One region of the Paenibacillus sp. CH40 genome, then DNA from elsewhere that is predicted to be linked to it. Evidence: riboswitches for the same ligand, from Rfam matches in the RefSeq annotation. Region 1 holds a riboswitch; each other region holds the start of a gene.
The links. A riboswitch is a leader RNA that binds a small molecule or an ion and turns the genes downstream of it on or off. The one in region 1 is predicted to bind cobalamin.
Positions count from the first base shown of each region.

Region 2: it holds a riboswitch for cobalamin, as region 1 does, so the genes downstream of both, metE (5-methyltetrahydropteroyltriglutamate--homocysteine S-methyltransferase) here and NLX73_RS12275 (ABC transporter substrate-binding protein) in region 1, are expected to answer to the same signal.
Region 3: it holds a riboswitch for cobalamin, as region 1 does, so the genes downstream of both, NLX73_RS14170 (ABC transporter substrate-binding protein) here and NLX73_RS12275 (ABC transporter substrate-binding protein) in region 1, are expected to answer to the same signal.
Region 4: it holds a riboswitch for cobalamin, as region 1 does, so the genes downstream of both, cobJ (precorrin-3B C(17)-methyltransferase) here and NLX73_RS12275 (ABC transporter substrate-binding protein) in region 1, are expected to answer to the same signal.

Region 1 covers NZ_JANAVQ010000003.1:505,601-512,909, reverse strand. The annotation lists gene NLX73_RS12280 (nucleobase:cation symporter-2 family protein) at 1-796, shown strand, start outside; cobalamin riboswitch at 1,551-1,754, shown strand; gene NLX73_RS12275 (ABC transporter substrate-binding protein) at 1,972-3,552, shown strand; gene nikB (nickel ABC transporter permease) at 3,568-4,497, shown strand; gene NLX73_RS12265 (ABC transporter permease) at 4,512-5,327, shown strand; gene NLX73_RS12260 (ATP-binding cassette domain-containing protein) at 5,327-6,244, shown strand; gene NLX73_RS12255 (ABC transporter ATP-binding protein) at 6,241-7,017, shown strand; gene nikA (nickel ABC transporter substrate-binding protein) at 7,274-7,309, shown strand, end outside.
Region 2 covers NZ_JANAVQ010000003.1:302,734-310,042, forward strand. The annotation lists gene NLX73_RS11360 (glycoside hydrolase family 3 protein) at 1-1,261, opposite strand, end outside; gene NLX73_RS11365 (AbrB/MazE/SpoVT family DNA-binding domain-containing protein) at 1,496-1,966, shown strand; gene NLX73_RS11370 (anaerobic ribonucleoside triphosphate reductase) at 2,258-4,207, shown strand; gene nrdG (anaerobic ribonucleoside-triphosphate reductase activating protein) at 4,204-4,701, shown strand; cobalamin riboswitch at 4,884-5,079, shown strand; gene metE (5-methyltetrahydropteroyltriglutamate--homocysteine S-methyltransferase) at 5,240-7,309, shown strand, end outside.
Region 3 covers NZ_JANAVQ010000004.1:201,736-209,044, reverse strand. The annotation lists gene NLX73_RS14195 (Cof-type HAD-IIB family hydrolase) at 1-214, opposite strand, end outside; gene lplA (lipoate--protein ligase) at 377-1,378, opposite strand; gene cobD (threonine-phosphate decarboxylase CobD) at 1,538-2,641, shown strand; gene cbiB (adenosylcobinamide-phosphate synthase CbiB) at 2,631-3,602, shown strand; gene NLX73_RS14175 (histidine phosphatase family protein) at 3,647-4,408, shown strand; cobalamin riboswitch at 4,531-4,724, shown strand; gene NLX73_RS14170 (ABC transporter substrate-binding protein) at 4,933-5,940, shown strand; gene NLX73_RS14165 (FecCD family ABC transporter permease) at 5,937-6,983, shown strand; gene NLX73_RS14160 (ABC transporter ATP-binding protein) at 6,980-7,309, shown strand, end outside.
Region 4 covers NZ_JANAVQ010000003.1:275,798-283,106, reverse strand. The annotation lists gene NLX73_RS11260 (Ger(x)C family spore germination protein) at 1-738, shown strand, start outside; gene NLX73_RS11255 (hypothetical protein) at 735-959, shown strand; gene NLX73_RS11250 (GerAB/ArcD/ProY family transporter) at 1,003-2,157, shown strand; gene NLX73_RS11245 (uroporphyrinogen-III synthase) at 2,259-3,110, shown strand; gene NLX73_RS11240 (LOG family protein) at 3,316-3,870, shown strand; cobalamin riboswitch at 3,928-4,113, shown strand; gene cobJ (precorrin-3B C(17)-methyltransferase) at 4,424-6,223, shown strand; gene NLX73_RS11230 (sirohydrochlorin chelatase) at 6,316-7,309, shown strand, end outside.

The DNA of each region.
Region 1 (7,309 bases):
TGTGAATCGGTTGGCAAAAGGCTTTTTGCGCTCGATTTCCGTGCTTATTGGTCTGTTCGCGGGTACGGTGGTTGCTTATGGAATGGGAATGGTGCATTTTGCTCTCGTGGCGGAGGCCTCATGGGTGAGTGTCGCGCAGCCGTTTTATTTTGGTAAGCCAGAGTTTAGCATGATGGCAGTATGTACGATGATTATCGTCAATATTGTCAGTATGGTTGAGTCTACAGGCGTTTATCTAGCAGTAGGCAAAGCGATTGATCAGAAGGTGGAACAGAAGCAGATCGTCAATGGTCTGCGTTCCGAAGGACTCGCGATTATGCTTGGGGGTATTTTTAACGCGTTTCCTTATACAGCTTTCTCGCAAAATGTTGGCCTGATCTCACTCACACGCGTCAAATCGCGGAACGTTATTTTTGCTGCGGGCGGGATCATGGTTGTTCTCGGTTTGCTGCCTAAGCTGGCTGCCTTAACGACAGTGATTCCTAACGCTGTGCTGGGCGGGGCGATGATCGTCATGTTCGGCTCGGTTGCTGCATCAGGCATGTCTATTTTGTCAGAAGTGGATCTGCGGAAGGAAAGCAATCTGCTGATCGCAGCATGCAGTATTGCCGTGGGCCTAGGCTCTGCCGTTCTGCCACAAATGTTCGACCAGCTGCCGAGCTTTGCCAAAATGCTGCTGCAAAATGGTATCGTTTCGGGTTCGATTACAGCGATTGTCTTGAACATTGTTTTGACGAGAAAACAAGGGGAATCGGTCAAAAGCGTGACGGTTTCGGAGGTTCCACAGAAGGTTTGATGATTAGGAATAAATAAAGATAGCCGGAGAGAGGACGTATGCCTCTTTTCCGGCTTTTTGGCATGGAGTTATCCAGATAGTAGATCCCCTTGCCGTCTGGGGACATATAGATAAAGCTGCGGGATGAAATGGGTAGCTCTAATTTGGTGCGTTTTCCAGTTTATGCGCTAGAAGAATTTGCTAGAGTGGTAGGAAGAGGCATGATATAATCTAAATTATGGATTTTGAATAGTGGTGGATGTTTTCGGACCACGGTGCAGCTTCCCGAAAGGGGGTGAAGCCGATGGTCACACTTGTATCGTGCTACGATGTGTTGCGTTGGATGGTTACGTTACTAAGCCTGGTGTTTAGTATTCGTAAACTTTATCGCTGGCTACGTCGGAAATTTCGGAACAAGCGAAAACCCACCGCGTAATTAGGTTGGCCCCTAACGGTGGGTTTCGTTTGCATTAACATTTAGTTGTGCAGCGCGCCGTGGTGGTGATCCACAGCCTTTCAAGTCCTAAGAGTCTTTGCCGTTGGCGCGGCGAAGACTCTTTTTAGTATACGGACACGAAGGTTATCTCTATACCTAATTTTAGCACGTTCATTTCGTGCACGCAATGAATAGCCATTACCTTCATTCTCGCCATATCATTCAAATTTGAATTATTATACAGCATTTATTGACAAGCCTGTGACAACAAAATAAGATCGTAATGGAAAGAAATAAAGGAAGAAAACAGGTGTGAGCCGGACGACTCTATGTACGGGGTTTTGTTGAGACCATGTGGATAGTTATTGAGCGTGCTCACTTAAAAGGGAAGTTCGGTTGATTCCGACACGGGCCCGCCACTGTATACAGGCATCAGCAGGATACTGCTGGAGCTTTCAGAACAGCCACTGGAACTGTGAAGAACCGGGAAGGCCTGAAAGATACGCCTGGAGTCAGGAGACCTGCCTGTTTTGACATCACTGTCAGACCCACGGGATGCTGGGGAGGTGGTTAGGCGTGCTGCATACGGAATGTCTGAAACCGATCTGACCCCTTCTATGTTTTTGGAGTTGGCTTCGAGGTGTGTTTTGACATTTTATAATGAAAGCATTTCTGACTGCTGATCAAGTGGTCCGGAATGCTTTTTTCGCGTTTTGCGTTAGGTTTATATGATTTTACAAGATAGAGGGGGATTCATCGAATGATTAGCAATCGTAGCAGGCGCTCATGGTTGATATGTACAGGGGTGATGCTGTTACTGGCAGTTATGGCTCTTTCGGGATGTACTAGCAATAAGACGTCGAATAGCTCCGGCAAAGATGAGAACGCGTCAGCACAACAAACGGCGACAGGTAAAAAGCTGGTAATGGCGTATACATGGAAACCGTCAGGTGTTGACCCGCACGGAGATAATAGCTGGGATGTGATGCGATCTGGTGCAGGTGAGACACTGGTACGTTTGAATGAAAAGCTGGAGCCTGTGGCTTGGCTGGCAAAGGAGTGGAAGCAGGATAGTCCTACAGTTTGGACGTTCAGCTTGCAGGATAAAGTCACTTTTCATAATGGAAAGAGTATGGATGCAGCAAGTGTAAAAGCATCTTTGCTACGCTCTATCGAGAAAAGCCATCTGGCGAAGGATTTACTGAATGTGAAGTCCATTGATGTAAGCGGCCCGCTGGCTTTGAAAATCACGACAAACCAGCCGAATGCGGCGTTGGTGTCCAATCTAGCTGATCCATCGACGATTGTACTGGATGTGGCATCGATGAAAGATGAGCAGAGTTACCCAGCGATGACAGGCGCCTTTAAAATTAAAGCGTTCAACAAGGACCAATCCTTGGTCGTAGAGCGTTATGACGGATACCGGGGCGAAAAGGCACGATTGGCTGAGGCGACAATGAAGTTCATTACGGACGGGAATTCGCGCCTGATGGCGCTGCAATCCGGCGAGGTGGACGTAGCGACGGATATTCCGGTTGATAACGCAGAGGTACTGAAAAAGAACGACAAGCTACAAGTGCTGTCGGCTCCCTCCTTGCGCACCCATATGCTCGTGTACAATATGGAATCCCCAGTATTCAAGGATGCGGCGAACCGTAAGGTGGTGGACAGCCTGATTCCACGCACATCGATTGTGAGCGCCGTCATGAGGGGCTTCGGTACGGAAGCAAGCAGTCCGTTCCCGAGCATTCTTCCCTTCGGTAAAGTTGAGCGTAAAGCGCTGGACGGAACGGCGGATCAGCTGTTAACGAAGGATGGCTGGCAGAAGGACGCCCAAGGGACATGGACTAAGCAAGGCAAGCCGTTCGAGGTTACGCTGCTGACTTTTCCTCAGCGTCCGGAGCTCTCTGTTATGGCTGAGGTCATCCAAAGCCAATTGCTGAAAGAGGGAATCCAGGTCAAGATTCGCAAGGTGGAAAATATCGACGAGGCGTTGACCAAAAACGATTGGGATTTTGCTATGTACAGTATGCTTACTGCTCATACAGGAGAGCCACAATATTTTATGGACATGTTTTATTCTTCGAAAAGCGAAGCCAATGTAAGCCGTTATAGTTCCAAACCGCTGGAGAGTATTCTTAACAGCTTGAAGCTGGCGAAGGATACAGCGCAGCGTAATGCTGTGACACTACAAGCGCTGAATATCATCAATACGGATTTGCCACAGTCGTTCATTGTGCATCCTGACATTGTGTTTGGTGTGAAAAAAGGGGTAGAGGGTTTTACACCCCATCCGATCGAGTATTACTACATTACAGCGCAATCCGATATTGCGGAATAACGAGCGGCGTATCCTATGATTCGTTTTATACTGGAACGTGTGGCGCAGCTGCTCATCATTGTATTCGTTGTATCCACGCTGACTTTTGTACTGATGCGGCTGGCTCCTGGTGACCCTGCTACCATTTTGCTCACCGCGCATAATGTCCCTGCCTCTGAGGAGGCGTTGACGACGCTACGGCAGGAACTGGGCTTAAACGAACCGTTTCATATTCAATATGTGAACTGGCTGCGGGATGTGTTCACAGGGCATTGGGGCACCTCGTATGTATCCAAGGAATCCGTGCTAGCCGAACTGTGGAACAGACTGCCTGCTACGGTGGAGCTAGCTGCTGCGGGCTTTGCCGTCATGACGGTGCTTACGCTGGGGTTGGGGCTGGCTGCCTCGCTAAAAATCAGCGGCCCACTGGATCGTCTGGGCAGGCTGTTCGCCCTGCTGGGATCGTCGATCCCCTCTTTTTGGCTTGGGTTTCTGTTGATCTATCTATTCTCCGTTCGCTTGGGCTGGCTCCCATCCATGGGAAGGGAGGATTGGATACATTTAGTGCTCCCAGCGCTGACTCTTGGTGCAGGTTTGGGAGCTGTGCAAGCCCGTGTACTGCGCGCTCAAATGCTAGAGCTGGGTGACCGGAATTTTGTGAAAGCAGCGAAGGCTCGAGGCTTTTCCCGTATGCATATCCTGTTTTTTGAGATATTTAAGCATGCGGTTCTGCCTATAATTACACTGCTAGGTACCAATCTATCATTTATGCTGGCAGGTAATGTCATCGTAGAGACCATTTTTTCATGGCCGGGGTTGGGCAAGTATTTTATAGATGCAATTACACAGCGAGATTATCCGGTGATTCAGGGATATGTTATTTTCGCCGTATTTTTAATTGTAGGAGTTCAGTGTTTGGTGGATGTGGTCCAGACGGCGATAGATCCGAGGCTGCGTTTGCGTTAAGGGGGAAGCTGAAAATGAAAAAGATACGGCTTTCCTTTCAAGGGAGCTTGCTGGCAGGAGGCGTACTGTTTGGTCTGATCGTGCTGCTTGGGCTATTGGCTCCATGGGTCGCTCCTCATGATCCTCTTCAAGTGGATCTTTTGAACCGTTTGGCACCACCCAGTCGGAAATATCCTTTCGGTACGGATCATCTGGGTCGGGATGTGCTGTCAAGGCTAATTTACGGGATTCGGATGAGCGTGCTAATCGCATGTGCAATTACTGTAGCTACGTTGTGTTTCAGTCTGCCTATAGGGTTGCTCATTGGTTATGTGCGTGGACGTGTGGATCAGCTGATCATGCGGGGAATCGACGGTGTACTGGCCTTTCCTGATATTATTTTAACGGTGGCAATTGTGGGCATTTTGGGCCCAGGTTTTGTTAACATGACCCTTGCGATTATTGCGGTACGGTGGGCGGGTTATGTCCGGTATATCCGTAGTCTGGTTCAAAAAGCCTGTCAGGAGGACTACGTTCGATATGCCCGTTTATCCGGCAATTCACACGTACGTATACTGAGCCGTTATGTATTGCCACAAGCATTGCCGCAGTTGTTGGTTTATGCGGTATGGGATATCGGGCGCGTGGTGCTGATGATCGCTGGGCTGTCCTTTCTTGGACTGGGTGTACAGCCGCCCAAGCCAGAGTGGGGCGTGATGCTGCATGATGCAACCTCATATTTTCAGGTGGCTCCGCATGTCATGATTTTCCCGGGCTTGGCGATTATGCTATTCGTACTTGCCTGCCAGCTTTTGGGCGACCGCTTTTCGGAAAAGGGGGCGGCCAAATAGTGGAGGATCAAACAGCCCTTGGGTGCAAGGATACGATAGAGCAAGTGGCAGGGCGAAAACCGTTGTTACACGTGGAACATTTGGAAATCTGCCGCACAGGCGTAGGAGCAAGCGGAAGCGGGAGCAAACCACTGCTGCGTGATGTGAGCTTTTCCGTATATTCAGGGGAGATTGTGGCCCTGACCGGACCGAGCGGATGCGGCAAGAGCCTGACCGCCCACGCAATCGCAGGCATGCTGGAGCCAGGTATTAATGTTACGCAAGGGCGTATCTACTATAACGGGGAAGACATTCTCCCGTTCCAGGAACGGCGCTGGCAAAGGCTGCGCCGAGAGGATATTGCCCTGCTCATTCAACAGTCGCTGAGCGGGTTGAACCCGATCCGGACTGTCCGCGCCCAGCTGATGGATACGCTTAGACTGCACGGGCGGCGTCGGATGCCGCATGACCAGATGGAGCCGGGGCACGCTGATGCTGTCCCATCCCATACTGCACCGCAGCAAGTCCACCCGCTGGGCGTGCTGCCACGGATGCGGCAGATGCTGAGCCGTGCCACGGAGATAGCCAGAGGAGGCGCTACTCCAGTGCGGGAGGCCTATTTGCGCTCTCTGCTCCGCAAGGTTGGATTTGCAAATCCTGAGCATATTTTGTCGTCATATCCTTTTGAACTAAGCGGAGGCATGTGTCAAAGGGTGCTGCTGGCTGCAATGTTAAGCTCCGGTCCGAGCCTCTTTATTGCCGATGAGCCTACTACGGCGTTGGATGTTATCAACCGCGATAAGGTTCTGGCATTGTTGCAACAATTGAGAGAAGACTTTGATCTCACCATATTGTTGATTTCACATGATCGCCAGGGTATGAGTCGCATAGCAGATCGAGTGTTGGAGATGAGCCCGGAAGGAAGGATGCACCAGTGATGCTGGAATTGAAGAATGTGACCAAAGCATACCCTGTCCGCAAACGGAGAAAAGGCTGGTTCAGCACGCAAGATAGCGAACAGGCCGTGAAGAAGGTGAGTCTGGAGTTACAACAGGGGGAATGTCTCGGACTGGTTGGAGAAAGTGGAAGTGGCAAAAGCACGTTGGCACAATGTATTCTAGGGCTGGAGTCGTTGACCTCAGGAGAGATTTGGCTGGATGACCAGCCCATTCACACCGGAAGGGTGAAGGATATCCATCTGTACAAACGAATCCAACTGGTCGCACAGGATTCGTCTTCCTCGCTCCATCCTCGCATGACCATACGAGATATTTTGGAGGAGCCAATCCACAACTATTTTCCCGGACGAAAAGCGCAAGCACTGGATATTTGCCAGTCTTTACTGGAATCTGTGGGGCTGGACACGGAATGTCTGGAAAAATACCCAACACAACTAAGTGGCGGGCAAAAACAGCGGGTATGTATTGCCCGAGCGTTGGCGGTGGAGCCGGATATTATCTTGTTCGATGAATCGATCGCCAATCTGGATACGACAACGCAGTTTTCCGTGCTGGGTATGCTTAAGAGAATGCAGCAGGAACGTGAGTTGTCCTACCTATTCATCACTCACGATCTCCAATCTACTCGTCAGTTTTGTGACCGCGTTGCTGTTATGGTTCAGGGGGAGATCGTGGAAATATTTAAGGAATGGGATGAAGACTTGTTACAGCATGAGTACACACGTGCTCTGTTTCAAACGTTGGCGAATTAATCCATAAATTTGGGATTTTGCAAAATTTGATTCCAGTCGCTCCAAAGTGCAATATCTAGACGAACTAGGCCATTTCGATCTATATCTTGTTCATTGGAAGTCGCTTATTGGATTTTTGCAAAATCCTCATTCTACAAATTTAAAATAAATAAGAGGATTGCTTGTCGAATGTTGTTGACAAAATAGAACGTGGTACCTATTCTAAATATGATTATGATAATCATTATCACATATATAGAAAAGGGGAAATACATTGATGTCCGTTCGACACCGCAAGACTGCCACCCTTATG
Region 2 (7,309 bases), 200 kb from region 1:
TCTTGGCATCACGGTACACGACGCGTTCCCTTGCATCATCGCCTTCCAGTTTGGCACGAATCGCCTCCAGCGGTGTAACCCGGTAGGGCAGCGTACCGGAATACCAGTCGCGGTACACCTCATTGCCATGCGTACCAATGACCGCTACTTTGCCGCACCGGGCAGGGTTCAAAGGCAAGAGTTCATGCTCATTTTTAAGCAATACGATCTGCTCCCTCGCCGCACGCAACGACAATTCACAGGCTTGCTCTGTCAGGAGAGCTTCCTCTCCGATTGAGGCATAAGGATTGTCTGCCGCCGGATCAAATTCCCCCAAACGAAAACGGACACGGAACGTATGGAACAATGCCCGATCCAAGTCTTCTTCTTGTAGCGTTCCTTGTGCCAAGGCTTCACGAATCGCCTGTTTGGAGAGCTCTGCATCATCTGTAATGCTGTCAATTCCCGCCCGAATAGATTCGGCCACACCTGGCGTGTGGGAATCGTAATACTGATGATCGTTGACAATCCCCATGACATCACCCGCATCACTTACGACAAAGCCGTCCATCCCCCATTCGTCCCTGACAATATCGTTAACCCCATGATATAACGTAGCAGGTGTTCCATTAATCAGGTTGTAAGAAGTCATCATCGACTGGGCACCGCCTTCCGTAAAAGGCTTCTCAAAGGCTCTTAGGTAATATTCTCGCAGGTTTCGTGGATCTATACTGGAGGAGCCACTTCCCCGATCCACTTCATTATTGTTACCCAGAAAATGTTTTAAAGTGGCAACCGCTTTCAAATATACCGGATGATCCCCCTGTATCCCCTTGACTAACTCCTTTGACAGCTCTCCCGTCAAATATGGATCTTCGCCGTAAGCTTCCTCATTGCGTCCCCACCTCGGGTCACGCTCCATATCCACTGTAGGTGCCCACAGGGTCAGACCGTTTAATTTGGGATCACGACGATAGTACACACGCGCCTCATCTGCGATAACAGAGCCGATGAGGCGCATTAATTCCGTATCCCAAGTACATGCCAATCCTACAGGCTGAGGAAATGAAGTCGCCTCACCCAACCACGCTATCCCGTGTGCCGCTTCCGTACCGTGCTTATAAGCTGCGACTCCCAATCGGTCAATGGCCGGCTGGTATTGCAACATGGATTCAACCTTTTCCTCCAAGGTTAGTCGCGACACAAGATCCCGTACACGCTCATCCAGATGAATCTTCGGATCTTGAAATAAATATTCGATACCCGTTGTTTCATGACTCATATCCGTCATCTCCCTAGCTTAATTAAGATGATAAAAAGTTCATTCATGAAAGCGTTTTAATATATCATAGCTAAAAAGGGGTACCCCGGCAACAATACCGAAAACATCCTATACTGGTTGAAAGAGAGACCGCAGCATAAAGACAAAAAAAGTTGTATTTTACCTTCAATATACAAAGCTAAAAATAATATTTTTTGGTATAATCAGGATATATCACTAAAGGAGGAAGCGCTAATGAAAAATACCGGAATGACAAGGCCTCTCGATCAATTGGGGCGGATTGTACTCCCTAAGGAAATGCGCACCACAATGGATATCAATATCGGTGATTCACTTGAATTTTTCGTAGATGAAGAAGGGTTTGTACTAAGAAAATATACCGGTGTCTCCTGCAAATTTTGCGGCGCGGTGGATCATTTAACTTATTTTCGCGACAGCTTTATTTGCGCAGAGTGCATCCAGGTATTAAAGACCGATGAAAATGTGCATGCCACAAGCACCGATGCTATCCAGGCTCAAGAAGATTCTAAGCCGACCCGAACCAACACAACCTGGCAACCCAAGCAATCTAGAGTGCAGCAAGGTGAAATGGTAAAAAAGCTACGCAAGCTGATTCAGGAACACCCGAACCTGCCACAAAAAGTATATGCCGAAATGCTAGATATTTCCCAAGGCCGGGTGTCCCAGTTGAAAAAGCTACTCTAAACCTTCTCAAAACAATATCCCAAGATCATATACTATGTACTCGCAAGCCTATCATTTTCATCGCAACTACGATGGCCAGATATAGAGTAAGGTGCATATCCGTGGATGTGTCCCTTACTCTGTATCTGGCTTTTTTATGCTGCCCGCTCCTACCAATGTGACAATAGTCACATACTCTCAATGTATACGTATATACAATATATAGATCGAAACAATTGGTTAACACAAGATATCATCAATATGTTGTTTTTGTGAAAAATATATATATTTTACTATATGGAGGGTTTTACGATGAAGGTGCTGGAGGAACATCAATTATACGACATCGGCGAGCGGGTCATTGGGGCACAAGATCTGGACATGCTGCGGGAGAATGCAAATTTGAATGGGGAATCGTTCAGCGGCAAAATGAGCAAGCTTGGGTCTGAGTATGCCAAATGGTATGCGCGCCTGCGGGTACTTCCGCCTGAACTGACGAACGCGATTGACCACGGGTATGTATATGTTCACGATTTGGACCAATATGCACTCGGAACTACAAATTGTATCTTTATCCCTTTTGGTCGTTTACTGCGAGACGGCTTCAATACAGGCAACGGCTCTGTGCGCACACCGCAAACGATTATGTCTGCTATGGCACTAGTCGCCATCATATTCCAGTCTCAGCAAAACAGCCAATTCGGAGGTGTCTCTGCCAATAAAATCGATTGGGACCTTGCCCCATACGTTGCCCGGTCCTTCCGCAAGCATCTGCGCAAGGGACTCCGGTTGTTCGAGGAAGAGATAGAATCCAGTCTGTCTGACGACGAACTACATATGGCCAATCCCCATTTGCAAGAAGTCTGCCCTCGTTCCTACGCATTCGCACGCGAAGAAACGGAGACGGAAACCCGGCAGGCTGCTGAATCGCTCATTCATAACCTGAACACCATGAGCAGTCGAGCGGGGGGACAGATTCCATTCACTTCACTGAATTACGGAATGTGCACGTCTGCTGAGGGACGACTTGTTACTCAATCGCTGCTGGAGGCCACTATTCGCGGCTTGGGCAGCGGGGAAACTCCTATTTTTCCACAACATATTTTCCAATGTAAAGAGGGAATCAACCAGGCAGAAGGCGACATCAATTATGATTTGTTCTTACGGGCGGTAGAATGCTCTAGCAGACGGATGTATCCCAATTTTGTGAATGTGGATGCCACCTTCAACTTGCCTTTTTACCGTGCTGATGATCCAGACACCATTATAGCGACAATGGGTTGCCGTACCCGCACCATTTCTGACCGTTTCGGTAGAAACCGGCAGAGTGGCAAGGGGAATCTCTCCTTCAATACCATTAATCTGGTGCGGCTTGGCATTGAGTATGGTATTTGCACAGGCAAACGCCTGACACCTGACCGTGATCGCTTTGATGCGAGACTAGAAGAAGTTATGCGCATTGCGGTAGATGGCCTAATTCATCGCTATCAAATCCAGACCAGCCAACCGGCCAAAGCCTCGGACTTTATGATGCGCGAAGGGGTATGGGAAGGTGGAGAACAACTGGCACCAGATGACAAGGTGGGAGGCGTACTAAAACACGGTACGCTTTCGATCGGGTTCATCGGGCTGGCTGAGTGCATGAAGGCACTATATGGGAAACACCACGGGGAGGATGATTTTGTATACCGAGAGGCACAGCGAATCATCACTTCCATGCGCGTGTATTGCGATCGAATGAGTGAATATCACAATTTAAATATTACATTGTTCGCTACGCCTGCCGAAGGTCTGTCGGGCAAGTTCACATTGCTGGATCAACGTGATTTCGGGATTATTCCTGAGGTAAATGATCGAGAATATTACACGAATTCTTTTCATATTCCCGTGTATTACACGCTCCCGGCTGCTCGTAAAATCAGCTTGGAAGCTCCGTTCCATAACCTATGCAACGCTGGTGCGATTTCATACATTGAGCTGGACGGTAATGCGCGGAATAACCCGGATGCGTTTCTTAAAATTGTTCAGTACGCGCTGCATCAGAACATCGGCTATTTCTCCATCAACCATCCGGTGGATCGTTGTACGGAATGTGGTTATGAAGGGATTATCGGGACAAGCTGCCCCCAATGCGGCACAGATGAGGAGCACACACACTTTCAGCGCTTACGTCGGGTAACCGGATATCTGACAGGAGATTATACCGTTCGCTTTAATGCCGCAAAACAGGCAGAAGTTCGAGACCGGGTGAAACATAAGTGAATTTGTGTGGCTACATTCCGGAATCTCTGAACGAAGGATACGGCCTGCGCACCGTTGTGTTCATTAGCGGTTGCCGTCATGCCTGTCCTGGATGCTTTAATCCAGAGTCATGGAGCTTCCGTGCAGGCGAGCCATTCACCCCCCAACGACAACAGGAGGTCATTCGTGACATCATGGAAAATCCGTTGTTGGACGGACTGACTCTCTGCGGGGGAGACCCGTTTTTCTCAGCAGCAGAATGCTCGCAATTTGTGCGTGACTTCCGCGAAGCCTGTCCCGACCGAACCGTGTGGGCTTACACTGGCTTTGTCTATGAAGATCTACTCACAGATCCGGAGCGACAGGAACTGGCGCTTTTGTGCGATGTGATTGTGGACGGTCGTTTTGTAGAACAGCAAAAGGACCTGACCCTTCCCTTCCGGGGCAGTCGCAACCAGCGTCTGGTAGATGTGAAAGCCAGTATTCAGGCAGGTTATGCCGTTTCATTGACATAAGGCGATGCTTACCCAGCAAGCAAGATGCTATATCTAATCTAAGACAAGCCCCCATCATGGGTAAGGCTTGTCTTTTTTCATATGGCTAACAGATTCCATTGGAGTTTCTATTGCGCATCCTGTAAGTTTCACTTATGATGGTGAACAAGTATACGAGTGCATAATTATTCGTCATACCTTAACCGCATAGCTTGGAGATAGGTGTCTGTTCTATTCAGATCAGGCTTAAAAGGGAAGCCGGTGCAAATCCGGCACGGTCCCGCCACTGTAAACGGGGAACTTTCAGCTGTTCATATATCCACTGGTCCACAGACCGGGAAGGAATGCTGAGCGTCATGATCCGTAAGTCAGGAGACCTGCCTATTTTAACAACATCGCAAGTACCTACGGAAGATAGGGAGGTGTTAAGAGCAGTCGCCGTATTTTTGATTTTTTAATCACGGAGGCATTCTTTCCCTTACTTATTTTTAACCTTGGGGGAAGAATGCCTTTTTTGGTACGTAAAAGTAAAACAGCTACCCGCTAGGAGGAAAAGTACATGTCCATTATTGAATGGCCTGAATTGTCCGGCTTAATTAGCAGTAATCTGGGATATCCGCGTATCGGCGAAAATCGGGAATGGAAGAAAGCACTGGAACGCTTCTGGAACGGCAGCATTAACGAAAGCGAACTGCAGACGGAGATGAAAAGATTACGGTTGGAGCATCTGAGCAAGCAGCGGGACAAGGGGATTGATCGCATTCCTGTCGGAGACTTCTCCTATTACGATCACATGCTGGATACATCTGTGATGTTCGGTCTGGTTCCCGAACGGTTCAACTATCGTCCCGCGGGTCCGGTTCCTCTATCCGTGTATTTCGGGATCGCTCGTGGACAGAAGGGAGCAACCGCCAGTGAAATGACCAAATGGATGAATACCAATTATCACTACATCGTTCCTGAATTGGCGAATGCAGTTCCGGTGTTCACTGAAAATAAACCTTTACAGGCTTATCGTGAAGCAAAACAAGAACTAGGTATTGATGGGAAACCGGTCCTCATCGGCCCCTATTCATTCGTTACCCTTTCCAAAGGCTATGATCGTAAGGAGCTTGCCTCTATTATAAGAACCTTCCTGCCTTTATACACCCGTGTCCTGTCTGAACTAGCAGCAGAAGGTGTTCAGTGGGTCCAAATCGATGAACCTGTCCTGACCACCTCATTCCCAGTAGAGGATCTGGACATTATCCAGGAAGTCTATGAAGCTTTGAACCAAGCTGCGCCCTCCTTAAATATAATGCTGCAAACCTACTTTGGCAGCCTAGATCATTATGAGCGTCTGTCCGTACTTCCAGTACAGGGGCTGGGTCTTGATTTTGTGTATGATGATGGCGAAAATCTTCAGCATATATTGCAGCATGGCTTTCCTAAAGGAAAAACGCTGGGCGCTGGTGTCATTGACGGACGCAATATATGGCGCAGCGACCTGAACGCTGTAGCTGCTCTGCTGGGTCAGTTAGCAGAACAGACCACTGCCGAGCAGCTTATCGTACAGCCATCATGCAGTCTGCTGCATGTGCCAGTCAGCCTGGAGGCAGAGCACAAGCTGGACAAGGAGCTGGTGCAAGCGCTGGCCTTTGCTGATGAAAAGCTAGAGGAAATCGCCATCCTGACGGCTGCACTTGGCAAACACGATCCATCCGCACTCACCAAGCTTGGACAAAGTACAGATGCGGTAGCCCGTTTCAACAGTTCAGCGGCACGCGTACAGACAGCTGCCGATCTGGCCGACCTGTTGGCCAAAGAGCCTCTGTCACGCAGCGTTCCTTTCGCCGAGCGTCGTGAGATTCAGCAAAATAAGCTAAAGTTGCCTCCACTGCCTACGACGACCATTGGTAGCTTCCCGCAAACCGCCGAGATCCGCAAGGCCCGCCTGCACTATCGCAAAGGAGAATGGTCTGCCGAGCAATACCGAACGTTCATCCAACAGCAAATCAAGGAATGGATTGATATCCAAGAGGACATTGGCATTGACGTGCTTGTACATGGAGAATTTGAGCGGACCGACATGGTTGAATTTTTTGGCGAAAAGCTGAACGGCTTTGCTTTTACGCAAAACGGATGGGTGCAGTCCTACGGCTCCCGCTGTGTCAAACCGCCGATTATATACGGAGACGTTTCCTTCGATCAGCCCATGACCGTGGAAGAAACGGCATTCGCCCAATCGTTAACTTCCAAGCCTGTTAAGGGAATGCTTACGGGTCCTGTGACCATTTTGAACTGGTCTTTCGAACGTAATGATATTCCACGCAGTCAAGTTGCTTTACAGTTGGCTCTGGCACTACGGGCAGAGGTAGAGGCACTGGAACAAGCGGGCATCGGCATGATTCAGGTCGATGAGCCTGCAATTCGTGAAGGGCTTCCGCTGAAAAAAGAACAGCAGCAAGCCTATCTGGATTGGGCGGTTCAAGCCTTCCTTGTGACCACGGCCACCGTTGAGCCAGCGACCCAAATCCATACGCATATGTGCTATTCCGAATTTCAGCATATGATTCAGTCCATCTCCGATATGGATGCCGACGTTATATCTATTGAAACCTCGCGAAGCCACGGAGAACTGATTGTCAGC
Region 3 (7,309 bases), on a different contig from region 1:
TTTTAACCAAAGCTCCTTGGTACGTAATGATCGGCACGTTCAAACCAGTCTGGCGGGCAATTTTGTGTGCAGAGGCATAAGCTCGTCCAGTAGCGAGGGTAACCACCACACCTTTTGCTACAGCAGCTTCTAATGCCTGTTGTGTCGCTGGTGTGACTTCTTTCTGGTCGTTAATGAGTGTATCATCAATATCAATGGCAATTAATTTATACATATCGGTATTCTCTCCTTTATCTCTATCATGGGGCAATGCTAAAATTGTATCTTATAATATTCAAAATGACAATATCGCAATGAAAAGGGGACAGCTCCTATAAGAGCCTGTCCCCTTATAACCACTGAAGTATTGGCTTGAAACGATGGGAAAAAGTAACGGTTAGTCTTCCAAAAATACAAGTCCAACAAAATCGTCCAGCTCAATATTACCAAAATAGTGCTTCAAATCGAGAGAGGATAAGGCTTGACGTACCTCACCTTCATCATAGCGCTTGCCGCGCAGGATATTTTCAATATCAGCAACGTCACCCACACCAAAGAAATCCCCATAGATTTTAATATCACGGATGTAGCCTTCCTTAAGATCCATGCGGATATCAATAATACCGACTGGAAATTTACGTGTGTGCTTGATATTGCTCTCGGGGGATAGACCGTAGTTCCAATCCCACGATTGGTAGCGTTCTTTGGATATATCATGGATTTTGGCCCAGTCGGCATCGGTGAGCTTATATTGAGGCACCTGATCCAATTCTGCTCCGAATATGGAACGTAGCAGTTCCTCGCGAAATTGCTCTATGGTCATCTCACGGTCCATCAGTTCGCTGATGTTAGCTACGCGACTGCGGACAGATTTAGTGCTTTTGGATTTGAATTTTTCGGGATTGGCATGCAACGATGCAGCCACATTGTCCAGATTCAGGTTAAACATCAATGTACCGTGGCTGAACATACGTCCGCGTGTGGCAAATTGGGCGTTTCCTGAAATTTTACGTTCTCCGACCTGTAGATCGTTGCGGCCTGTCATTTCAGCTTCTACTCCCATTTGGCGCAGGGCATCAATCACAGGTTGCGTAAATTTGAGGAAATTATGAAAGGACTCCCCGTTATCCTTAGTAATAAAGCTGAAATTTAAATTACCGAGGTCATGATATACAGCACCGCCGCCGGACAGGCGACGAACGACTTGAATATTGTTGTCCCTAACAAACTCGGCGTTGATTTCTTCAATAGTGTTTTGATGCTTGCCTATAATAATAGAAGGCTGATTAATGTAAAACAGCAAATAGCTGTCGTCCAGCGGTAGATGCTTGAGCGCGTATTCCTCAATAGCAAGATTAATGGCTGGATCGTGTATCCCCTGGTTGTCGATGAACAGCATGTCCATTCCTCCGTATATAAACTGTGTAATTTATGTGTGCCTCCTTCTATTGTAACCCAAGTGAGCCATGTACAAAAGCTCATTTGCATTGACGGGACGCAAAAAGCAGCCTCATAATGGAGCTAAATGATTGGAAACGGGCGGAAAGGATGAGAGGCAATGATAGAGGTTTACGGTCATGGTGGAGACAGGGAAACAGCTGCCGCGACTTTTGGCGGAGCTGCTGCGGATTTTGTAGATTTTAGTGCAAATATTAATCCGCTTGGTCCACCGCCAGAGGTGCTTGAGGCGCTGCAACACTCATTTGACACTGTGATTCGCTATCCAGACCCTGGGCATCGGAATTTTAAAAATATGCTCGCACGGCGACTGCATGTTCCACCGGAGTCGCTAAGTATCGGAAACGGAGCGGCTGAAAGCATGGCGCTCCTACTATTGGGACTAGCTCCTAAGCGTGTGGGTACAGTGGAGCCGTGTTTTTCGGAATATGCCGAGCTGGCTGGCAAATTCGGAGCCGAGGTCAACCGGGTGTATGGGAAGGCCTCGCTTCAATGGAAGGCGGACGTGGAGGACATCCTTCAGCTCATGGAGCAGGTAGATGTTTTGTTCCTCGGACAGCCGAACAATCCAAATGGCGTGCAATATAGTGAGCAGGAGCTGTGCGAGCTGGCAGAGGCGGCTGGCACAACGGGTACCGTGCTGGTGGTGGATGAAGCATTCATTGATTTTATTCCGCTGGAACGGCGAATCTCACTGCTGCCTGTGCTGGATCGCTATCCTCATGTGATTTTAATCCGATCAATGACCAAATTTTATGCCATTCCTGGCTTGCGATTGGGCTATGCGATTGCTCATCCGGACTATATCCGGCGAATGACGGCCAAACAGGTGACCTGGAGTGTGAATGGATTGGCGTTGCTGGCTGGGGAGGCGTGTTTAAGAAGTGGGCAAGCATATGAGCGCCAAACACAGGAGCTGATTGCTGCGGAGCGCAACCGCCTGTTGACCGCCTTGGCGGAATGGGGCTGCGGTGTCGTTCCCGGCGAAGCCAATTACGTGCTGGCAAGGGCGCCGGGTACGTGGAGCGCATCGGCTATTCAGCAGGCGCTTGGACAACGTGGAATTCTTATACGTAGCTGTGCTATGTATCCGGGACTGACGACGAGCCATTTTCGCATTGCGGTCAAGGATGCACAAGCCAACGACAGGCTGCTGTCTGTATTGGGTGAAGTGCTGGAGGAGGAGCAGCGGCGTGACAGTTAGCTTGATTATCCTGGCAGCCTACCTTTTGGACAGGCTGATCGGTGATCCGAGGTGGTTGCCGCATCCAGTCATCGGTATGGGACATGCCATTTCAGCATTGGAAAAAGCGATTCGTCGCCAGGTCCGCAGTGACCGAGGGCTAAAACGTGCGGGCATACTGCTTCCACTCATTGTGGCGGGAGGTTCCTTTGCGCTCGCCTGGGCGCTGTTGCACTTGCTTGCCTGGATTCATCCGTGGTTATCTGTCGGCGCAGAAATGGTGCTGATTGCGACCACGATTGCTTCCAAAGGACTAAAGGATGCAGGAATGGCAGTATACCGAGCGTTGCAGGCGGATGATCTGGCAGCGGCACGGCGGGAGCTGGGCATGATTGTCGGGCGGGATACGCAACAGCTTGATGAGCCTGAGATTGTACGCGGTACGGTTGAAACGGTCGCTGAAAATATCGTGGACGCGATTATTTCCCCGCTTTTTTATGCCCTGATCGGGGGAGCACCCTTGGCGCTGGCTTATCGTGCTGTGAATACGCTCGATTCCATGGTTGGCTATAAAAATGAAAAGTATCTGCATTTAGGCTGGGCTTCAGCGCGTCTAGATGATGTGGCTAACTACATTCCAGCACGCCTGACAGCGGCAATGCTTGTCGTAGCGGCGTGGATGTACAAGCGAGATGCTGCAAGAAGCTGGCGCACAGTCAAGCGAGACGCTCGTCTGCACCCAAGCCCGAACAGTGGCTTCCCGGAATCAGCTGTTGCTGGAGCACTGGGGATTCGTCTTGGAGGCTATAATGTGTATCATGGCGTGCGCTCCTTTCGTGCATACATGGGCGATTGGATACGACCGCTAGAGTCGAAAGATATACGGCATACAATCCAGCTGATGTTCGCCGTGTCCAGTATGTTTGTAGGATTGTGTTTGTTAGGAGCCGCAGGTTGTTTTGCCTTGGGATGGGTGCGGTGAGGGTGAGGCGTGACACACTGAATAATGATCGAGCAGGAAGTGACATGATCTTGAAACAAGATATAGCAGCAAAAAGGACAGTAGAATACGCACAAAGTCCGAACTCACAGGAGGATCGTAAGGTGCCGTATTATGCTAAAGAAGATCTGCATTGGGACATGGAACTCGTGTTAGTTCGTCACGGCACAACCTTATGGAATAAGGAACGTCGATATCTGGGACACTCCGACATAGGTTTGCTACCGGGAGCAGAACAGGAATTAAAGCCTTTGCAAGAAGAATTGCAGGGACAGTCCTTTGCTCGAATCTATTGCAGCGATTTAATGCGATGTCGCCAGACCTTGCAGATCATTGTGCCGGAATCAGAATTGACGTCTGGAGGTTCCCTATCTATTATGTCTCCTATGATGGAACCACGTCTGCGAGAGCTTCATTTTGGCGAGTGGGATGGAAAAACGTATGACATGCTCAAGGATGTGTCGTTGTATCGCGCTTGGATTGATGAGCCGCAACGGATAACCCCTCCTGGAGGAGAGTCTTGGACAGATTTTGTGAATCGTCTACGGAAATTTCTTGACTCTCTGTATGAATGGCGTGTTGCTATGGAAGTTCGACCCATGGATTTGACTGCTGGGCCGCTCTCTGTTTTGGTCGTTACGCATGGTGGCGTAATTCGTCAGTTAGCTTGTATGCTGATACCGGGCCATGATTTTTGGAGTCTGAATCCGAAGCCGGGAGAAGCATTTAGGATTCAATTGAGGCTGGCAGGACCGCACAATTACATAGCCGAAATGCTCCCTCATTAGGTTAGACACCAGCGGATAAAGAGGCTGTTTGGGTTGTAAGCCGCCTCATTTTAACCTATAATCATCAAGTAAAAGAACGGCTTGACTACCACTACATCAAATATCCAGCAGACGAGGTCGGCGCAGTGTGATGAAACTATGGTTTCCCTTGCCTGCGCTGTTAAAAGGGAAGTCGGTGTAAGTCCGGCGCGGTCCCGCCACTGTAAATGGAAACATGCCCGTTAGTCCTGCTTTATGTGCTACTAAGCATATGAAGGAATTTCAGGACATGCATCTTACCATAAGTCAGGATACCTGCCCGTCCGCCTGTCACCATAATCCTTCGAGGAAAGGATGACGTGTTCGCAGTGACTGTCCGTGCGGAAAGAAGCTGCCGCCTGCGCACGATCTGCGCTAACGTGACCCCTGTGTCCTGATATAAGGATGCGGGGGTTTTTTGATAGGAAAAGAAGGCTGGATTTAGAAGATATCTGATGATGCTCAAGTAACGCTCTTAACGATTTTTTTATGAAGGGGTGCAAATCATGGCAGGAAAAAAAATAAAGGTTTGGACAACAGGTCTATTGGTTCTGATTTTGGCAGTTGTGCTGAGTGCATGTGGCGCTAATGGAAAAAATGCTGAAAATAAAGAGAATCAGACTTCTGCACAGCAGCCAGGAAAGACCGTAACCGCACAAGAGCCTCCGGGCAAAACAGTTTACCCACTCACAGTTAAGGATGCAACAGGACAGGAATTTACATTCAAAAAAGCGCCGGATAAAATCGTTTCCGTCTCCCCGGCAGAAACCGAGGCGCTGTTCGCCATCGGGCTGGATAAGGAAATAGTTGGCGTCTCCGACTACTCTGATTACCCGGCAGCTGCTACGAAAAAGCCTAAAGTGGGCGGTATTATGAAACCGAACGAAGAGGCGATCATTGCTGCTAACCCGGAAGTCGTTTTTGCAGGGATATCACTTAGTGAACAGGCTACGACCAAGCTGCGCGACATGGGAATTATGATTTTTAAAACGGAACCGAAGACAGTTGAAGATGTCATAGCTAACATCGAATTGTATGGGAAAATCACCGATCATCAGAAAGAAGCGAGAGCGGTGACTGACAAGATGAGAGCAGATGTAGCGGAAGTGAAAGAAGGAGTTAAAAATATCGGTAAAGGGCAGAAGCTGCGGGTATACGTCGAGTTTTCACCAGGCTGGACAGTTGGTAAAGGCGAGTTTATGGACGAGCTGATTACGTTGGCGGGCGGCGAAAATGTAGGTGCCACGCAGAAGGGGTGGTACCAAATTAGTGAGGAAAATATTATTGCTGCCAACCCTGACGTGATTTTGTACAGCAAAAGTGTCAAGGACGACAAAACTGGTCAAACACTCGGCGAAATCATTAAAGCTCGCAGTGGATGGGATCAAATATCGGCTGTTCGCCACAACCGGGTGTTTGCCGTGGATGATAATTTGATCAGTCGTCCGGGTCCACGCGTAACGGAAGGTCTCAAGGAAGTGGCCAAGGGCGTGTATCCTGAAATTTTCAAATGAACCGTAAACTGATCGGCTTTGGAGGGACAGGTCTTGTCTTGCTGTTGCTGACGCTGCTGCTCTGTCTTGGCATCGGCTCGGCCAAGCTTCCGGTCAGCCAGATCACGGGCATTCTGGTTAACCACCTTCCGTGGTTAGGCGATACGTTTACACCGGATTGGAATACATCCTCAGAGCAGATTATTTTGAAGGTCAGATTGCCACGAGTGTTACTGGGAATGTTGGTAGGAGCAGCGCTGGCGCTGGCGGGAGCCGGATTTCAGGGTGTGCTGCGTAATCCTTTGGCTGATCCGTATACACTGGGGGTATCCTCGGGGGCTTCGGTAGGAGCGGCAGTACTGATCTATTGGGGCCTTCAATTTTCATTTGTTGGCATATGGACGCTGCCGCTAGTGGCATTTACGACCGGAATGCTGACGCTGTGGATGGTGCTGACGTTGGCACGGGAAGGTGGAAAAATTCCGACACAAAGTCTCATTTTGTCGGGTGTGGTGATGCAATCCTTTCTGGGAGCGGTTGTTTCTTTTCTGACAGCCATGTCGAAGGAGACGGTCAATGAAATATTGTACTGGACGATGGGAAGTCTTAGTCTGCGCGGTTGGTCATATACAGGAATCCTTTTACCTTATGTGGTCATAGGACTGGTATTTCTATGGAATCGGGCACGTGTGCTGAATATATTGGCTTTGGGTGAACGTCAGGCGGCTCACATGGGAGTTCATGTAGATGCGACAAAGCTATCTGTTTTGATCATTTCCACGCTGCTGACAGCTGCCGCTGTCTCGGTATGTGGAGTGATTGGCTTTGTGGGACTTGTTGTACCGCATATCATTCGTCTGGTGACAGGCCCTGATTACCGGATGATTGTTCCATTATCTGCGCTCGGTGGAGCCATTTTTATGGCTTGGGCAGATACGGCGGCTCGCACGTTGTTAGCCCCCACGGAAATTCCTCTGGGCGTGATGACGGCCTTTGTTGGGGCACCGTTCTTTGCATATCTCCTGTATCGGAACAAGAAGCTGCGCAGGGGGGAACTGCTGTGACAGAACAAAGTGAATCACAGAAAGTGCGTGATCGGGCATTAGAGGTAGCGGGTCTGACACGTGCCTATGGAGAGTTCCATGCGTTAAAGAATATAAGCTGGAGCGTCGACGAAGGAACTTGGTGGGGGATTATTGGTCCGAACGGCAGTGGAAAATCGACCTTGCTGCATCTGCTTTCGGGTGTAGATCAGCCAACTTCAGGAAACGTTCATATCTATGGCAAAAAGGTCGGTAGCTACAGCAGAAAAGAGCTTTCCCGACTCATAGCCGTACTCCAACAGGAAGGGCTTCCTCCAGTGGGATACACCGTCAGGGAAGTCGTAGAA
Region 4 (7,309 bases), 230 kb from region 1:
GCAGATGCTCCGATAGAGCAATATCCAGCAGAAATGGTGCGTGAGCTCAATATTTCCTATATGAAAAAACCTCGTTCCGTTAAGCTGTTGATGAATTCCGTCCTGCTGGAAGGCGTTGACCCGGTGGTACCAGTAATGTCTCTGGTGAAGAATGGGCCCCCTAACCTTAAAGACAAGAAAACGAATATTCAGGTCGATGGACTGGCTGTGTTTCGCAAAGACAGGTTAACAGGAATTATTGATAACCACCTCAGTCGGTTTCTGCTTTTGGGTATGGAGCAAGCCAAGGAGACAGAAATATTTATTCCCCCTCCCAAAGGTAGAGGTTACATATCTGTACACCTCATCGAAAATAAAGTCCAAATTAAGCCCCATATTCAAGGGGATGAGATTCGAATGACCATTCATATGAACTGCAATGGGAATGTGAAGGAAAATGAGACGAGTTTCGATATTTCCAACGAGGAAAATTTGAAGTGGCTGGAGCAGCAGACAGCCGAGGAAATTAAGAGGGAGCTGGGAGAGGCTGTTCAGGTGATTCAGCAAAAGTATCGTTCAGACGTACTTGGTTTGGGCCGGGCTATTATTACGAGTCAACCGTATGAATGGAAACGGATCAAACCCCAATGGGAACAACTGTATCCCAAGGTGAAGGTCACCATAAATCCGGTCGTGCATATTGAGAATATCGGTGCGGTCACCAAACCATTCGGGGTCAAAAAGGAGCAAATCCAATGAATAAAGTATTTCTGTTACCTTTGGTGCTGGTTATGCTCTTCATGTATCTGATGGACCGTAAAAATATTCACAATGCCCCAGCCATCAATCGCTGGGTCTCCCGCGTACTGTATGTTATTAGCATTGGTATCTGGATTTACGGAACATCAACGAAGAGCACCGTTTATGTGGCTACATGGCTAACCCGTTTTATTGCCATGTGGCTCCCCCCTACGTTGTAAATCGTGTAATGGATGCCTGCGGGCAAAAGGAGGATGTACCTGCATGAAACAGTTCACAACCAGACAAATTGCGCTGCTTGGTGTATTGATGGAGGTCGGTATTACCCTTATACATGCTCCGACGCAGGCAGCGGATCACGCGAATCAGCATGCTTACTGGACCTGTATAATTGCGGCTATCGTGCTCTGCTTGCCGATCTGGGCGATGTTGAAACTTAAACGCCGGTTCCCTAATCAGGATCTGATGCAGGCGATGGTGAGCTCTCACCCTGTGCTGGGCCGTGTGCTGCTTGCAATCTACCTTATTTTATTCCTGATCATCTTTGCACGGGATTTGAGGATTATTACGGATCTGGTGGAGGTGGTGCTTTTGCCGCTGACTCCGATTGTGGTCACTTCTCTTATTGTGCTGTTGACTCTGGTATTTATGGCTAAAGGCGGAATAAGCACCATCGTGAATATGACCGAGAATTTTATACCGCTGTTGATTGTGACGCTGTTGACCATGCCGCTTTTTTTTGGGCGTAATATGGATTTTTCGATGCTGAGACCCTACTTACATCCAGAAGTAGAGGGAGTAATCAAGGGGAGTTGGCGCATGCTGGGTTATATGGCCGATATTATGATAGTCCCCTTTGTGATTTCTGGGAAGAGCTATAGTGGGCGTAGTGCGTGGTTTGGGCATTTGCTCGGAACCGCTTTTCTGACCATGCTGGTGCTGCTATCCGAGTTGGTTATTGGTGTTCCTATCTTGTCACGGCTGTTTTATCCATCGTATGAACTGGTGCGTCAATTGCAGCTAACGGACTTTCTGGATCGGTTCGACTTGTTCGTGGCAGCACTGACTGTACCGACTTTTCTTACGAAGATTGGGGTTGATCTGTACGTTACCAGTTTGGCGGTAAAGCGGATGTTTGCCCAAGCCTGGGGGAGCCTGATGGTTTGGCCCGTAGGTTTGTTAGGCTATGTCTGTTCGTTTATGCTGTTCTCCAACATTGTGCAAATTTATGAGTTCAGCCGGGAGTGGACCGCGGTGATGATCATTTTTTTTGTTATCATGCCTTTGTTGCTATGGATGTTGCTCCGACCCAAATCTAAAGGGAAAGGCGGAGATGATAGGGCATCTAACGGAGAGCGGGATAGCAGTAGTCAGAAAGAAAGCCAGCATGAAGGCAGAACAGGACACGGCCACTTATAAGATTACTGTATTCATCGGAAAAGTAATTCTTATTTGTCTTTTACCCCTCTGATTGTATACTTGGTAGAAAGAAATACGACATCTACAAGGGAGGCAACAGAATGGCACAACGCATGGCAGGCAAGAGAGTCGCTCTTGCTGGTCCCCGTAAAGCAGAAGAAATGGCGCTGCTAGTTGTGAAGATGGGGGGTGAGCCAGTACAGCGCCCGGCCCAGGGTACCGTTTTTCTGGATGATATCGAGCTGCGCAACGCTGTTGTATCGTGGGTGAAGCACCCTCCGGACTGGTACATCTTCACGACAGGTATGGGGCTGGATGCCCTGTTCGATATGGCAGAGGATATGGGCGTGGCTGAGCAGATTATGGAGTTGCTGCAATCTTCCAACATTGCAGCGCGGGGTTACAAGACGGTCAATGGACTCAAAAAGCGTGGCTTTACGCCAGCAGTACGAGACGAGGACGGAAGTTTGATCGGATTGACAGGAGCTTTCGCCCCATACGATCTGAAGGGAAAAGAAGTATTGTTGCAACTGCATGGCGATCCAGCCCCACGGTTGGTAAAGTGGCTGGACGAGCAGGGGGCAGTGACCCGCCAGGTACTTCCTTATAAGCATATCCCACCTGAGGAAGCAAAATTGCAGGCGTTACTGGAGGATGTTATCCATCGTAATGTTGATGCTGTTACGTTCACGAGTGGTCCGCAAATTCGATTTTTAGCCCAATATGCGAGAGAGCAAAATCGAATTGAGGAATTATTGGAAGCTTTCCGTGAGGATGTGATTGCTGTATCAGTAGGGAAGGTGACTGCGCAGTCTATTGTGGAAGAGGGGATTGATCGAGTCGTGTTTCCAACCGAAGAGCGCATGGGCGCAATGATGGTGGAGCTGGGCAAATATTTTGAACATAACGATTCGGTGCATGGCTGTGGTTTGAAGATCGTGAATGGTCATTGAAATGAGATAGAAATTATAAATATAGTATGCTAAAAATGAACTTATATTTTTGGATACAGCGTAAAATAAAGATAAGGGCCTGCGAGGTCTTTATCTTTTTTTATTGGACATGCATCGACAAAGATTTTTGTTATAGCGAAAATATTTAGCTAATATAATGAATAAGTTTCGATGCATGATACTTAGGACAGGAGCTGAGACGTTAATGAATTCTATTTGTGTATTTGCCGGGTCCAGACCTGGACATTCATCGGTATATGTTGAAGCGGCAGGCAAGCTGGGAGAAGCCATGGCTCGCCATCATATCCGTCTGATCTACGGTGGCTCCAGTAGGGGGCTGATGGGAGAGGTGGCGGATGGAATGCTGGCGGGTGACGGTCAGGTCACTGGCATTATGCCCACCCTGTTATTTGATGCAGAGATCATTCATCGGGGGGTTACCGAATTTATTGAGGTAGCAAGCATGCATGAGCGTAAAGCGGCAATGAGCGAGATGGCCGATGCGTTTATTGCCCTTCCGGGTGGCTTGGGAACCTTTGAAGAGCTGTTCGAGGTATTGTGCTGGGCGCAAATTGGCATTCATCGCAAGCCGATTGGGCTGCTGAATGTGAATGGATATTTTGACCCGTTAGTAGAAATGGTGCGTCATAGCGTGCAAGAAGGGTTTACTGGGTCTGAGCATCCAGCGCTACTAAGCATCTCTGCCGACCCGGACGAATTGCTACATATGTTAAAAAATAAAGCAGAGAACTTGAAATAAAGCGTTTTTCGTGCTTGCACAACTGATTGAGGCAAGGTTATGATAAGACCCATAATCAAATAGCGGACAGACAAGGTGCCTTTGCGGTTGAGCAAAGGGTAACAGGGAATCGGGTGCAAATCCCGAGCGGTCCCGCCACTGTAAGGAAGAGGATTTTTTTAAATGGTCACTCGTGAAAAACGGGGAAGACGAAAGAATCTGTTGATGCCAAGCCAGGAGACCTACCTTGATCTGTATGCACCGTTAACCTTCGCGGAGAGGATGGGTGTACGAAATCAGGAAATCAGGCACACGTTGCTTTTTCCATGTTGGTTAGAGGTTTGCGTGGATATGAACGTGCAGCAGCGTTTGAAGCGTAAACAGACAGGTGGAAAACAACGGCAGGCTGGAGGAAGACAAATAGTGTCTTCTTACGCTGTTTGTTCGTCTGATGAGAGATACGTACATAGAAACCCCATCCGGGCAGGATGGGGTTTTTTGAGTTACAGGATGTCCATAAATCATTGAAATAGATAGGATAGCTGCCCTGAAAAGGGTGAATAGGAGGAGCACGATGAGCCCATTAGGAAAATTGCTGGTGATTGGATTTGGACCAGGAGATATGGAACATATCACAAAACGGGCGCTGGATGCGCTGGCCGAAAGTGAGGTCATTATCGGCTACAATACCTACGTTGATTTGATCCGTCCGTTGTTGAACGGACAAGAGATTGTACGCACAGGGATGACAGAGGAAGTGAGCCGTGCGCAGGAGGCGGTTCGCCAAGCAGAGATGGGCAAGAAGGTAGCTGTCATTTCCAGTGGAGATGCAGGAGTCTATGGTATGGCAGGGCTGGTGTACGAAGTGCTGATGCAAAAAGGCTGGCGACGCGAGGACGGGGTTGAGGTAGAAGTCGTGCCGGGGATATCGGCTATTCAGTCCTGTGCTTCACTGTTGGGGGCGCCAGTTATGCATGATGCTTGCACGATCAGTCTGAGTGATCATCTGACCCCATGGGAAACGATTGTGAAGCGTGTAGAAGCAGCGGCTTCGGCCGATTTTGTGATTGCATTATACAACCCGCGCAGTGGTCGGCGTACCCGCCAGATTGTGGAGACGCAGTCCATTTTGCTGCGTTACCGCGATCCGCAAACTCCAGTTGGGTTGGTGAAAAGTGCTTATCGTGAACGTCAGCAAGTTATTGTAACGACGCTGGAAGATATGCTGAATCATGACATCGGGATGCTGACAACTGTAATCATCGGCAATTCCTCGACAACGGTGTATGACGGCTTGATCGTGACTCCGCGCGGATATCAGCGCAAATACACGCTGGATGCGACCGAGCAAGCGCTCAAGCCACATCAGCGTCTCCGCACGGAAGCGGAGCCGTGGTCGCTGGGCGCACAAGAGGATACACCGCAGGCAGGCGCAGCCCCGACTACGCCCGCTATACCCTCCGCGAGCGGCGCTGCGGTTGCGACGCAGGCACGCCCGCAAGCGATGGCTGCCGTGCAGGCAACGACCGCTGTGCAAACCGGCGCAGCAGCCCCGGCATCGCTGGCGGCAGAGGCACTAAGCCGCCTCGCTGTTGGCGGCAAGCTGCCTGGCGCAGCCAACGCTCGCTGGGGCGGGCAAGCGCCTACTGTCGAGAGCACCGCCGGAACGTCAGCGGTGGCCGGAGCGGGGGCCCCGGTCGGGATGGCGACAGGCGGCTTTGGCAAGCCTGCGCTATTTGAGGTGGGCGTTTCCCCGGGGGTGGGAAACAAGAAGTTCACCGCTCGCCAGATGGCGCTGCTCGCCGAGGTAGCGGGTGATGACGGCGAGCTGGAATACACGCCAGATCATCAGATCGTGCTGCGCGTACCGTGTGCAGACCCCGAGGAACTGGTCGGACGGCTGCGGGATGAACGATTCATTGTCATGCCGATTGGCGATGTGTTTAAGGTGAAGGCGTGCGACTTCTGCAATATGGAGAAGGATGACGCTGTGCCTGTGGCTGAGCATTTACAGGTTGTACTTGGCGGATTACAGGCACCCAAGGAAACGAGCATTGCTTTGAATGGATGCGGTATGGCCTGCTATGGAGCGGTGCTAGAGGATATCGGCATCGTCTATCGCAAGGGAGGATACGACCTCTTCCTTGGTGGCAAAAAATTCGGTCGCAATGCTCATGCCGCTCAGCCCGTAGCGGAAGGGATTCCGAGTGATCAAATTACTGACATTGTGGAGAACGTCATCGCTGAATATAAGGAAAAAGGGCATCCGAATGAGCGTTTTCATAAATTTTTTAAACGTGTAGGTGTCGTTGCGGGTTTCCGGCATGAAGATGCACCAGCAACGGTAGAAGTGAATGCGGTTTGTGGTGATTAATGGACTGAAGGCCTGATGAACTGGATACAAGCATATATATAAAATAGGGCGTCATGCAGGCTATCCCTATTAAAGAGGAGGAAAAAACAGCAGTGGATGCAATATTGTTAGTTGGACATGGAAGTCGGGACCCGGAGGGGAACCAGGAACTGCTGGAATTTGCACAGGCAGTGGCAGACCGGGTACCGGATATGTGCGTGGAAACCTGTTTCTTGGAGTTGGCACGTCCCAGCATTGCTGATGGGATGCAAACATGTGTGGAGAAAGGTGCGACGCGTGTCGTTCTCATTCCGATTATCTTGTTCGCAGCGGTACATGCCAAAATTGATATTCCGATGGCTATTGATCGGGCAAAAGCAAAATATCCGCAGGTGGAATTTGTATATGGACGCCCGATTGGCGTTCACGAGAAAATCGTCAGCATTCTGCAAAGCCGCTTGAAAGAGGCCCGTCCGGTTGCAGTTCCAGCGGGAATGAATAGCGCTGTAGAGGCATTTGCCGAGGTATCCGACGAAGAAACGGCGGTACTTGTGTTAGGACGCGGAAGTAGCGATCCAGATGCGAACAGTGACTTTTTCAAAATCACCCGTATGCTATGGGAACAGCTTTCTTATACGTGGGTAGAGAGCAGCTTTATCGGTGTGACGCAGCCTTCTTTTCCCGATGGATTGGAGCGTTGTGTACGACTGGGGGCCAAAAAGATTATCGTGCTTCCCTATTTTCTGTTCACGGGTGTGCTGATTAAGCGCATCGGAGAAATGACCCAGGAATTTGCCGAGGCTCACCCTACATTACAAGTGGAAATGGGAGGATATTTTGGTTTCCATCCTCAATTGATTGAACTGGTGCTGGAGCGAGCTAAGGAAGGCTTGTTCGGCAAGGTTACGGCCAATTGTGATAACTGCCAGTTCCGTCTGGAGGCGCAGGAGCACCACCATCATCACCACGACCATGACCACCATCACGATCATGAGCATCATCACCATCATCATGCACATGAGCACGATCATCATGATCACCATACACACAGCCACGATCACACTCATGAGCATGTCCATGCTCACAGCCATGATGACCATGATCACC